4 regions of the Clostridium aromativorans genome follow, and region 1 is predicted to be linked to each of the others. Evidence: riboswitches for the same ligand, from Rfam matches in the RefSeq annotation. Region 1 holds a riboswitch; each other region holds the start of a gene.
The links. A riboswitch is a leader RNA that binds a small molecule or an ion and turns the genes downstream of it on or off. The one in region 1 is predicted to bind thiamine pyrophosphate.
Positions count from the first base shown of each region.

Region 2: it holds a riboswitch for thiamine pyrophosphate, as region 1 does, so the genes downstream of both, LN736_RS02860 (TatD family hydrolase) here and tenA (thiaminase II) in region 1, are expected to answer to the same signal.
Region 3: it holds a riboswitch for thiamine pyrophosphate, as region 1 does, so the genes downstream of both, thiD (bifunctional hydroxymethylpyrimidine kinase/phosphomethylpyrimidine kinase) here and tenA (thiaminase II) in region 1, are expected to answer to the same signal.
Region 4: it holds a riboswitch for thiamine pyrophosphate, as region 1 does, so the genes downstream of both, thiC (phosphomethylpyrimidine synthase ThiC) here and tenA (thiaminase II) in region 1, are expected to answer to the same signal.

Region 1 is NZ_JAJJPB010000026.1:33,743-36,941, reverse strand. Features, by position in the region: gene LN736_RS15505 (ABC transporter permease) at 1-505, opposite strand, end outside; gene LN736_RS15500 (ABC transporter ATP-binding protein) at 502-1,257, opposite strand; gene tenA (thiaminase II) at 1,244-1,918, opposite strand; TPP riboswitch at 2,008-2,119, opposite strand; gene LN736_RS15490 (ABC transporter ATP-binding protein) at 2,200-2,808, opposite strand; gene LN736_RS15485 (ABC transporter permease) at 2,805-3,199, opposite strand, start outside.
Region 2 is NZ_JAJJPB010000002.1:36,184-39,382, reverse strand. Features, by position in the region: gene LN736_RS02870 (ABC transporter substrate-binding protein) at 1-224, opposite strand, end outside; gene LN736_RS02865 (ABC transporter permease) at 238-990, opposite strand; gene LN736_RS02860 (TatD family hydrolase) at 1,007-1,741, opposite strand; TPP riboswitch at 1,808-1,909, opposite strand; gene LN736_RS02855 (LTA synthase family protein) at 1,991-3,199, opposite strand, start outside.
Region 3 is NZ_JAJJPB010000010.1:25,804-29,002, forward strand. Features, by position in the region: gene thiM (hydroxyethylthiazole kinase) at 1-648, opposite strand, end outside; gene thiD (bifunctional hydroxymethylpyrimidine kinase/phosphomethylpyrimidine kinase) at 688-1,488, opposite strand; TPP riboswitch at 1,621-1,723, opposite strand; gene LN736_RS09285 (amino acid permease) at 1,779-3,179, opposite strand.
Region 4 is NZ_JAJJPB010000015.1:78,523-81,721, forward strand. Features, by position in the region: gene LN736_RS12055 (thiazole synthase) at 1-7, opposite strand, end outside; gene thiS (sulfur carrier protein ThiS) at 57-251, opposite strand; gene thiC (phosphomethylpyrimidine synthase ThiC) at 290-1,603, opposite strand; TPP riboswitch at 1,685-1,795, opposite strand; TPP riboswitch at 1,844-1,943, opposite strand; gene LN736_RS12070 (DUF3786 domain-containing protein) at 1,997-2,623, opposite strand; gene LN736_RS12075 (G1 family glutamic endopeptidase) at 2,845-3,199, opposite strand, start outside.

The DNA of each region.
Region 1 (3,199 bases):
GTGATGCTGGAAACTTCAATTTTATAAATATATCTCCTTTGCTGGCACCATAGGTAAACAGAAGTTCCTCCATATCCCTCCTAGTGGAACGAAGTCCGTCATATACATTTATGGTTATTGGGAAAAAAGTTATGAGTATGGTTACCAGCACTTTGCTCCATATGCCATATCCAAACCACAGCACAAATATAGGAGCAAGTGCAGTTATGGGCACTGTCTGCGTTACAATTACAATAGGATAAAGAGCTCTCTGTACTCTTTCACTTATATTCATAGCCGCAGCAAGAAGAACCCCAAATACTATGGATATTCCAAGCCCTTCAAAAGTCACAGCAAGGGTAGCCGGCAAATGTACCAAAAATAAGATGTCCTTCAGCTCCCATATTTTTTTCACAATTGCTGTAGGAGATGGGAGGATGTACATAGCATCTATATATCTGGCAATTGCTTCCCAGACTGCAAAAAACAACAGGCATATTATTATGGAGGATCTGTATTTTTTCACAACCTTATCCCCCTTTTAAGTTCTTCTATAAGCTGTGCCTTTATCCTCAAAATATCAGGATTGTCAAGCATATCTCTTGTTCTGGGATAGTTTAAATCAACCTTTATTTCCTTAAATTTTCTTATAGGACTTCCATCTGTTACAAATATTCTTGTAGACAAAAAAAGTGCTTCCTCCACATCATGAGTTATAAACAATACAGTCTTGTTTAATTTGGACCACTTATCCAAAAGCCATTCCTGCATAGAGAGTCTTGTTATTGCATCCAGTGCACTAAAGGGCTCATCCAAAAGGAGCAGTTCTGAGCCTGTAAGAAGAGTTCTTGTAAAGGCTACCCTCTGGCGCATACCTCCGGACAAATCCCTGGGATATTTATCTTTATATTTTTCCAGGCCGAAACTTTGCAGCATTTCTTCTGCCTCGTTCCTGACCCTTTTCATATCTCCACCTTTGATCTCAAGGGGCAGTGAAGAATTTTGAAGTATGGTTCTCCAGGGTATTAAAAGATCATTCTGAGGCATATATCCTATGTAGCCCTTTCCCAAAACGTTTATATTTCTGCCCTCTAAAAATATATCTCCTTCAAAAGGTCTCTCCAATTTGCAGATAAGCCTGAACACAGTGCTTTTTCCGCATCCGCTGGGACCCACTATACTTATGAACTCCCCTTTATCTACTCTGAAACTCAAACTTTTTATTATAAAATCCGGGTCTTCATCATATTTAAAGCTTATATTTTTAAATTCCAGCACAATTACATCCTCCTGTCATAGCCATATCCCAAAACATACTTTCATATTTACTGGTATTTATAAAAATTTCTTTCAATCTCTCAAATTTCTTTTCCGATATATCTGCAGTCAACTGATCAAACAGTTCAATCAGCCACCTCGTTTCCCTTTCGTAATCTTCTGAAGAGTACCCCCTTATCCACTGTCCATAAAATTTATCTTCCACGGCTCCCTCTATTTTACTCAGTCTTTTACCAATCAAAAGATAACTCCACATACAGGCTAGAAGGGAAGCTGTTAAATCCATCAGATCTCCCATCTGCGACACTGACAGCATGTAATTTGTATAGGAAATATTTTCAATGGCAGCTTCGGTATTCTCTATATTCTCTTTTCTTATGCCCAATCTTTTCATATAATTTCTATGTATATTCATCTCTCCATTCAATATATTGTCCACCATCTTCGAGAAACCCCGCATGATACTCTCATCTTGGGCTTTAACTATTCCAAGTGCATATACTTTTACATAATCCAGAAGATATATATAATCCTGAATCATGTAAAATTTGAATTTCTCCACATTCAAACTTCCATCTGCTATTCCCCTTATAAAAGGATGCTCGTAATAAGAATCCCATATAACCTTTACACTATCATATAATTTTATAGATGTTCTCATACAATCCCGCCTTTTCAATTCACAATGCACAATTATTCTCATAAAAAAGGTACAAACTTTTAAAAAAATGTTTGTACCTTTATCGACTAAATTATATTGCAACCTCTTCCTACGCTGGCATTGACCAGATCAGGTACAACTAGGGTCTAAGGATTCAATCCTCACTCTCAGCCGGTAACACCAGCACCCCTGGGATATATAAAACTATTTAATTTTATATATTGCACAGACACCAATTATATTACTACAATAATTGAAATTAATCAATATTTCCGTCGTATTTACTCTAGCGAATAAATTACATTACCTAGTTCTCTGGCTTCTTCTTTATCATGAGTCACCATTATAACTGTTCTTTTATTTTCCCTGTAAAGCAATAAAAACTTCTCTATTATGTCACCCTTTAACCTATTATCCAGGCCCTTAAAAGGTTCATCCATCAGGAGCAGATCACTTCTATAGGCAAAAGCTCTGGCAAGTGCAACTCTTCTCTTCATACCTCCACTTAATTCCCCGGGAAATTTATCTCTGCAATCTGACAGTTCCACCATATTTAAAAATTTATTTACAGTCGATTCTATTTCATCTCTATTCATTACAGATTTTAGTACAAAAGCCACATTTTCATATACTGTCAAATGGGAGATAAGCCTATCTTCCTGAAAAACATAAGACAATCTATCGCTTTTCAAATATACCTGTCCATCATAATCTTTTTCAATTCCACTTATAATATTTAAAAGAGTGGTTTTCCCACAGCCCGAGGGTCCAAATATAACTGTAATTTTGTCCTTTAAAAAGCTAAGATTTAAGTTTATAAACACAGGAAGTTTCCCATAGGATTTGTTCAAATTTTTAATTATAACTTCATATTTACCATCATCTTTCATATAAACGTCCTCTTTGATAAATAATACTTAAATATCTTTTCGAAAGCAAAACTCAGTATTACAACTACAATAGTCCAGGCAAACAGTTCAGGGGTCTCAAGTGTGTTCTTCGAATTCAAAAGATTCAATCCTATGGAGTAATTAGGTGTACTCAATACCTCTGATGCCACCGAAACTTTCCATCCAATTCCAAGACACATGAGTATACCTGATACAACATAATTTTTTATACTTGGAAGATATATATCTTTTAATAAGTATTTTTTCTTAACCCTATACACACTCGCCATTTGAATTAAATTTTTGTCCACCGACTTTATTCCCTGAATTACATTCGTATATACTATTGGAAAACATATTAAAATAGCTGTAAAAATAACTACATAGGATG
Region 2 (3,199 bases), on a different contig from region 1:
GAAGGCTGAACTATTTTCACATCCAGTCCCTCATCTTTATAATATCCTTTATTTAGGGCCACATACAATCCGGTGTGATTTGTATTTGGAGTCCAGTCCAGTATGACAGTGGTCTTATCCAGGGAATTTGATGTATCCTTTTTATCGCTTGTTCCACATCCTGATATAGCAATTACACTTATAAAAACAGCCAGTATCAACAATATAAATTTACTTTTTCTCATTATTATCCCCCTCTTATTTCCAATGTATTATTTTTTTACCTATAAAGTCTATGATATAGATTATCGCAATGCTCACTACAACAATAACCAGAATTGAGGCAAATACCTTATCAAGCTGGTAGGCATTCTTGGCCCTCACCATATATACACCTATTCCGCTGTCTCCTCCCAGCCATTCGCCTATAATTGCAGACATTATCATGTAAGTTGCAGCAATCTTCAAACCTGAAAAAAAGTTGACCAGAGCATAGGGAAGTTTAAGATGGTAAAATATCTGAAGTTTGGAAGCCTTCATATTATGAAATAGATTTATGTAATCCACATCTATCTTTTCAAGACCGTCTACAAGACTTACAACTATGGGAAAAAAGCATACCGTTATCACAACTATTATCTTGGGAAGTGCTCCAAATCCGAACCATATTATAAAAAGCGGTGCTATAGCTATAGTTGGAATGGTCTGGGATATGAGCAAAATAGGATATAGTGATTTCTTAACTGTATGAAAGCTGTCCATTATTATGGCCAATATAAAAGAAAGCACTATGGATATAAAAAATCCTACAAAAGATTCATAAAGCGTTGTTTCCGCATTTTCCATTATGTTTCTAAAATCCAAAACGAGGGTCTTTATAATATTTGACGGCGAGGGAAGGATATAGGGTTGTATATACTGAAGACCCACCACCATCTGCCATAAAGCCACTACTACTGCTATGGTTATCACCGGGTACATCTTATTTTGAATATTTCCTGATTCTTTCATTCTAAACACCTTAAATTCACAATTTCAATCTGTTGAAATTACTGGATATTTTATTTTTTAACTCTTCATACTGAATTCCCTTTATGTTTGAGATTTTTCTGACAATGCCTTCAACTTCCCAGGGATATCCATACCGTTTATTCACCCACTCAAGGGAGTCGGGTCCATCTGTTTCCGTCAATATTCTGTCCAGGGGGAGAATATTGACTATTTCATCTGTAATCCTGGAATAGCCTATATCAACGCTTATGGTGAAAAAGCAACCACATTTTAAAAGCTCCTTGAGCACATCCATATCACCGCTGTACCAGTGAATTATCGGTGTTCTCAATTTATACCTTTTTATATATTCCAGTATCTTATTTTCTGCTCCCTTGGTATGGATATTGGTTATCTTGTCATATCGTCTGGCCCTACTCAAAAAGTATTCAAATACCATGTCCATTTTGGGATATTTTTCTCTCTCCGGTACCCAGTAATAGTCAAGACCTATTTCCCCTAAAGCCTTACACTCCTTTATACAATCATCAAACCTATCCAGATTACCATAATTTTTATGTGCTTCCCAGGGATGTATTCCAAAACAGGGTATTATATTCTCATTCTCTTCACTTATCTTTTTCGTAAAAATATAACTTTTCAGGTTCATGGAGCATCCCAGTGTCTTGATATCATCTTTTTTTATAATATCAAGAGCTTTCTTTAAGTTTTCTCCATAAAAATCCATATGATTGTGGGCATCAACAAGCATTTCAATTATCTCCTATATAACTTTGACAAAAAACAAAAGCACTATCACAAATAGTGCTTCAGGATACAAATTACAAAGCGGTTTCCCTACGTCGGCGCTGCCCGAATCAGGTTCAAAGGGTTAAAGTTTTCACTTTTCTCAGCCGTACCGGCACCCCTGACACTACAGACAATATTAAATTTGCTACATTATTATTATAATATCACTTGTTTATAAAAATGTAAACATTTCATGTACATATCCGCAGTTTTATTTATCCAACTTGTCAATGACATTATGTTTTAATATGTAATCAGAATATTCAAGCTGATTCAACACATCCTCTTTGTCTTTCCTCAGGCTGCTATTCTCAGGCACTTCCTTTCCGGTCTTTACATCATAGTATACATCATCCTGGGAAGAAGAATAATAATTTTTATCTATAAAGGAACCATTTCTAAATATAACCTTCTGATTTTTAGGGTTAAAAAGATCTTTTCCAAACATATTTTTCCCGGGCAGATCAAATAAGTTACACACCGTAGGATATATATCCATTTCACCTCCATATACGTGATTCACACCTTTCACCGATTCGTTGGGAAAATGTATTAGAAGAGGTACCTTCTGAAGCCCTTCCCAATCCATTTCGGAAGTTGAATTTACATTCAGGAATTTGAACAGCTGCTGCTCTTTATCTTTGGGTATTGCATAGTGATCACCGTAGAGCATTACAACTGAATTTTCAAGCGTGCCATTTTCATCCAGAGCATTTAAAAACACTCCCAGTTGTTCATCTGTATAATGTATGGCTTTTAAATAATTTCCAAGAAGAGTACCTTTTAAATTTCCCACATCAAAATCACCATATTTATCCACATCATCATAGGGAAAGTGACTGGTCAGTGTTATTAAAAAAGCATAATAAGGTGATTTCATATTGTTCAATTTTATCAGAGACTGGTTCAAAAAAGATCTGTCACTGAGTCCCAAACCTATGGATTCATCTTTCTTATAACTTTTTTCACCATAGAAATTATCAAAGCCAAATTTTTTGTACATTATCTGTCTGTTCCAAAAATTTTCTCTAAAGCCGTGAAATGCTGCTGTACTGTAACCGTTATTTTTAAAATTTTCGGGCATGGCACTGAATTTATTTCCGGAATACAGAAAATACACTGCCCCAGCCGCTGCCGGATATATCGAATTGTTGGTCATAAACTCCGCATCGGAAGTTCCCCCTGCCGCTACCTGATAATAAAAATTATCAAAATACACTGACCTATTCACCCATCTGTTCAAATTCGGAGTTATTTCCTGTCCATTTACAGAAGCATTTATTACAAATTCCTGAAGGGCCTCTACCTGTATCATTATAAGATTTTTTTCCTTTGAATATCCTTTCAGATTTTTATTATCTGATTTATTATTATCCATAAAAGTATTTATGGCATTTATTTTTTCTCTGGAAACAGGTGT
Region 3 (3,199 bases), on a different contig from region 1:
TTTATCTTCAGATGCTCCACAGGCAGCTCCGCAAAGGGCACCCAGCATACAACCGGATCCAGTAACTTTAGTAAACATTTCTGTGCCGTTTTCAATTACAGCACTTCTTTTACCATCTGTTATGAAATCCTTTTTACCGGTGGCAGCAACTGTGCACTTGTATTTTTGAGATAAAGCTATGCAGCATTCTAAGGCACCTTCTCCAGTATCAAAGGAATCTACACCTTTTACATTGGAGGATTGTCCTGCCAAAAATTTAATCTCTCCTATGTTTCCCTTTATGACATCAATTTTTCCAACCTGGAGTATTCTGTTTATAACTTGAATTTTTTTTGGCACGGCGGCACAGGCTACAGGATCTAATACTACGGGGATATCATGGATTTTTGCAGAAGTGCTGGCTAAAACTGCGGCTTGTTCCTGCTCTTTATTAAGAGTTCCTAAATTTATGTACAGGGCAGATGATAATTTGACAAAATCAAAAACCTCATCATAGGCCTCACACATAGCAGGGGAGGCACCATAAGATAGGAGAATATTTGCACAGTCATTTATGGTAACATAGTTGGTAATACAGTGGACAAGAGGTATTTTATTTCTAACCTCTGATAATATTTTTGTTACTTTGTCTAGATTTATATTGTTCAATTTTTTAACCCCCTTTAAGTTTAAAAATAATTTCTTCTATTAAAAAGTTATACCGGCTTTTTTATAAACTTCTATAAAATGTCCAACAGGGCCAACTCCATGACCAATGGGAAATGAATTTTCTATTGCCTTAGTTATATATTGCTTTGATAGGTTTACTGCCTTTTCAATATTGTGTCCTTTGGCTAAATAGGAAGCTATAGCGGAAGATAAAGTACATCCTGTTCCATGAGTGTTTTTAGTGTTTATTCTATGACCTTTAAGGGATAATACCTTATTATCGTGAAGCAAAATATCATTGGCATCATTGCATCTATGGCCTCCCTTTACGAGTATGCTCCTTGCACCCAGTTCTTTTATTTTAAAAGCTGCACTTTCCATATCTTTTTCATTTTTAATTTTTAGTCCGCTGAGAACTTCTGCCTCTGGAATATTTGGAGTTATTACATCTGCAACATTTACCATAGTTTTTATTGCTGTTTCTGCTTCAGGTTTTAAGAGAGAATATCCGCTTTTTGATATCATTACCGGATCGAGTACTATATTTTTGGCCCTATATTCTATTAAGAGCTTTTTTATTACAGATATGGTTTTACTATTTGAAACCATTCCGATTTTTACTGCATCTACTTCGATATCGTCAAATATGGATCTTATTTGAGCCTCCACAATTTCAGGAGTTACGTCCAGTACATCTTGTACACCTATAGTATTTTGGGCTGTAACGGCAGTGATTACACTCATTCCATACACGCCAAGTGCACTCATGGTTTTTAAATCAGCTTGTATTCCCGCACCACCTGAGCTGTCAGAACCTGCAATTGTCAATACTTTTTTCATTAAAAACACCTCTAATTTTGTATTTGTTTAAGCAACTCCAAGGTTCTAAAGAAGCTAGGAGTGCTGGCAGTGATAGACACCGTATAAATATAAAAGGTGTATGCGGAAAAGCATACACCTAATAAAAATCAAAAGTCATGTGAAATTGCTTCCCTACGCCAGTTTTATCTGGATCAGGTTCAAAGGGTTAGAGAATATCTCTTCTCAGCTATATAAAGCACCCCCACAGCCTATTTTATTTTAAACTCATTATACTACCTTGATAAAAATTTGTAAATCAATTTTAAATTTTATTCTTCTGGTTCAGATTTTGTAGGATTAGAGGTCTTTTTATTTAAGCCAAGTATAAAATAGAAAGCTAGTATAAGTAAGAACCAGAAACATCCTACAATAAGAGCAATCCTAGTATCTGGGCTAAAAGCTAGCATTACGATGACGAAAGCTAAAAATGCCAGTACAATCCAGTTAAGATAAGGATATCCAAACATTGGAAAATGCAACTTTTTTATTTCTTCCGGAGTAAGTCTTTTTCTAAACTTCATCTGTGCTATCAGTATAATGCCCCAAGTCCAAATTGCACCAAGTGTAGCTACACTTGTAATGTAAGTAAATACCTTTCCAGGTACCAGAAAATTAAGAACAACTCCAATTAACATAAAAAATGCAGAAATCAAAATGCCAGTAGCTGGAACATGGGTTTTACCAAGCTTACTAAACTTTTTTGGTGCTGTTCCCTGCAGGGAAAGATTGTACAGCATACGTCCAGTACTGAAAATGCCGCTGTTACAGGAAGATAAAGCTGCAGTCAATACTACAAAGTTTATAATACCTGCTGCTGCAGATACACCCAATTTGCTAAATGTTAAGACGAAAGGACTTCCAGTTGTACCAAGGGTATTCCATGGATAGAGTGACATTATTACAAAAAGTGCACCTACATAAAATATAAGTATTCTCCAAAGTACTTTGTTGATAGCTGACGGTATCGTTTTCTCAGGATTCTTTGCTTCACCTGCTGTAACGCCTATGAGCTCTGTGCCCAGATAAGCAAACATAACCATTGTTACTGCAAGCATAGGTCCCCATCCACCTTTAGGGAAAAATCCTCCATGTGTCCATAGATTTGAAATTCCGATAGGTTTTCCACCATTACCGAAACCAAATATAATCATGAGCAACCCTAGTACTATTATTGCAATAATTGTAACTACTTTGATAATTGCAAACCAGAATTCAAATTCACCGTAGGCTTTTACTGCAATTAGATTTACGCATGTCATTATAATAAGTGCTGCCAGTGCAGGTATCCACTGAGGCATAGTTGGAATCCAGAATTTAACGTATACGCCTACAGCTGTAATTTCAGCCATACAGGTTACCACCCACATAAACCAATAAGTCCATCCAGTCATATATCCTGCCAATGGACTTATGAATTCATTGGCATAGGCGCTAAAGGATCCGGAAACAGGATAGGAAGTCGCCAACTCACCTAGAGCTCTCATTATGACAAACATAGCTAGTCCAGCTATAATGTAAACCAATAGAATTGCTGGCCCAGCTGTTTGAATAGCAGTAGCAGAACCTAAAAATAGCCCTACGCCAATTGCTCCTCCCAGGGCTATCAATTGAATATGACGTTCTTCTAAGCCACGCTCGAGATTCTCATTTAATGCATCTTGTTTACTCATTGTGTTCCTCCTTAGTTGGT
Region 4 (3,199 bases), on a different contig from region 1:
CATCCATAAATTAAAATCTCCTTTAATTTTGATTTATTGTATATAATGTAAATTATCTAACCACCTCCGACATAACGGATTATTTCTACTTTGGAAGTGCTTGATAATTTTTTGGATTTGTACTGTTCCCTGTCTACTAACTCTAAATCCACTTCAATTACAACGGTGTTTTCGTCTATATTTAATTTGTTTAGTAATTGTGATACTGTCGTTTCGGGGGCAAAATCCAATTCTTCTCCATTTACGGTCATTTTTACACCTCATTTCAAAAGCAATTGGAATCGATGTTCTAGTCTTTATCCCGAAGGATATTTATGTTTTTTCCTTCCATTACCTTGTTCATGTTTCTTACAGCACACATTTTTCCACACATGGTACAGGTTTTTTTATCTTCAGGTGTTGAGCTCTTTCTGTATTTTCTGGCTTTTTCAGGGTCTATTGCAGTATCTAATATTTTTTCCCAGTCAAGTGCTCTTCTGGCCTCAGCCATTTTGTTGTCCCAATTTCTTGCACCTTTGATTTCCTTTGCAATGTCTGCAGCATGGGCAGCTATTTTGGCGGCTATAATTCCATCCTTCATATCCTGCAAATCAGGCAGTCTGAGGTGCTCTGCAGGAGTTACATAACAGAGAAAATCCGCTCCATAAGTTGCAGCAATAGCGCCGCCTATGGCGCTTGTTATGTGATCATATCCAGGTGCTATATCTGTTACTATGGGACCTAGTACATAAAATGGAGCATCATGACACAGCTTTCTTTCAAGCTTCATGTTGGTTTCTATTTCATTAAGAGCCATATGACCGGGCCCTTCTATCATTACCTGTACATTTCTTTTCCAGGCTTTTTTTGCCAGTTCACCTAAGGTCATGAGTTCCTTTATCTGGCTTGCGTCTGTAGAATCATCTATACAGCCAGGTCTACAGGCATCTCCCAGACTTATGGTTACATCGTATTTTTCACATATGTCAAGAATTTTATCGAAGTATTCATAGAAAGGATTTTGTCTCTTATTCAAGTTCATCCAAGCATACATCAAGCTGCCTCCTCTTGAGACAAAATTCATAAGTCTCGGGTTTCTCTTGAATATCTGTGCTGCTTCCAGATTTATACCGGCATGGATGGTCATAAAGTCAACCCCATCTCTTGCGTGGGCTTCTATAACGCTTAAAAGTTCCTCAGCAGTTATATCCTTTAATTCTTTATCATAAAAACCAACTGCATCGTATATGGGTACAGTACCTATCATAGAAGGAGACATAGCCACTAACTTGTTTCTAAATTCTCTTGTTTTCCCAAAACAACTTAGATCCATAATGGCCTCAGCTTTCATGTCTATTGCTTTTTTCACTTTGTCAAGTTCCAGATCTATATTACAGCAGTCCTTTGAAATGCCAAGATTGACATTTATCTTTGTTTTAAGCCCTTTTCCCACGCCTTCTGCACTTAAATTTTTATGATTTTTATTGGCTGGAATGACAGCTTTGCCTTTGGACATAAGGTGCATGAGATCCTTGACATCCATATTTTCCTTTTTGGCTACTATACGTATTTCTTCCGTGACTATTCCTTTTCTGGCAGCATCCATCTGGGTTGTATAATTCATTTTATCAATCTCCTTCTTGATTTTATGGATAAAAAAATAGGGAGCAAATGCTTCCCATAGGATATAAAAACTCTGAATGTTTTTTAAAACAGCGTAAATTTCCCTACGTTGGCATTATCCAAATCAGGTTATAAGGGTAAAAGATAGTATCTTACTCTCAGCCTATCAACATGGGCTCCCCTGTAACATTGTATTTTTAAATAAAAAAAGGAGTGTCTGATGAAAACACTCCTCGAATACACATTTTAAATATTTGCTTCCCTACGGTAGTGTTAACTACATCAAGTTCAAAGGGTCAGGTTTTACCTTCTCAACCGAAACGGTTCCCCCACAAACAATTCTATTTACTTTACATATATATAATAGCACTTATCCATATATATGTAAACATTTTTAAAAATTTTCCACTTGTTTTGCACATCTAATCAATTCGTCAGCCGCCTTTGAGCACAGGGAGGCCAGATCTTCTATGTGAATTTCTTTTGAGGCAGAAGAGTCAAAAAAGATGTTTGCCTGGGCTTCGAATTCTTCATCTGCCAGCCATAAGACCAGTACAACGGGCACATTTGGAAATATGTTAAACTGAAGTGACATATCTCCCAGGCATAGTTTTTTAGCATCAAGTTTTTTCCCGGCCTTTAGAAATAGTTCATCTCTGTTTCCGAAGTATTTGGTAAGTTTGTCTATACCATGGCCGGCAAAAAAATCATAGGTGCAGCCTACACCTTCTATTTCCCTGTAGGGTACCCATTTATTGGTCAGTCCACTTTTGGTGCATCTGCAGAGATAGCTCATGATCAGTATTTTATCCATTATCGTATCGGATTCATAAGATAGATCGTTGTGATTAAAATCCTTTAATGTAATAGAGCCTTCCGGATAGGAAATTAAATATTCCCTGTTAAAGTATTTTAAGGTGAACATATTCTTTTCAGCGTCATATTTTGCTCCACTTTTTTGGACAATTTCTTCCAGGGGACGCCGGCTGAATTTTTTACATAGATCCTTATAACACAGCACATAGTTGTTTTTCTTGTTTCCTATTGTGAAACACCTCTTTTCTATCAAGTATTTTTTGAAGCAGGAGACATGATATTTTAATTATATACTATTTAATATATATAAAAACAGCATTATATTTGTGAATGATAATGCTGTTTTTGTGTTATTTAACATAATATTTTTTGGCTTTACACTTCAAAACGGAAGCCGATTATGAAATTATCCGGCTTCTTTTTTGACTAATAGGCAGCAGCTGCTGCAGGTTGTCTGTAATGAGAATAATCTCCGGGATATCTTGAAATATGTTTTGATAAATTATCGGATCTATGTCTGAAATTGGAAATACTGTTGATGTTATTGTTGTAACTGGAGTTAGTAGTTGTTGTAAATGATTCACCATCTGCTCCGATCTCAGAGGGATAAATTGCGATATTTCCACCATTTGATATCATGGCAACAGGGTGAATTTTGTTGCTGGAATCAGATAATGAATTTCCATTGACTTTGGCCGATTGATATTTTACCTCATCCGCGTTTGCTAGAGGTAGAAGCTGATTGTTCTGATTAGCCGGATCTTCGCTGATCCATTCTGCG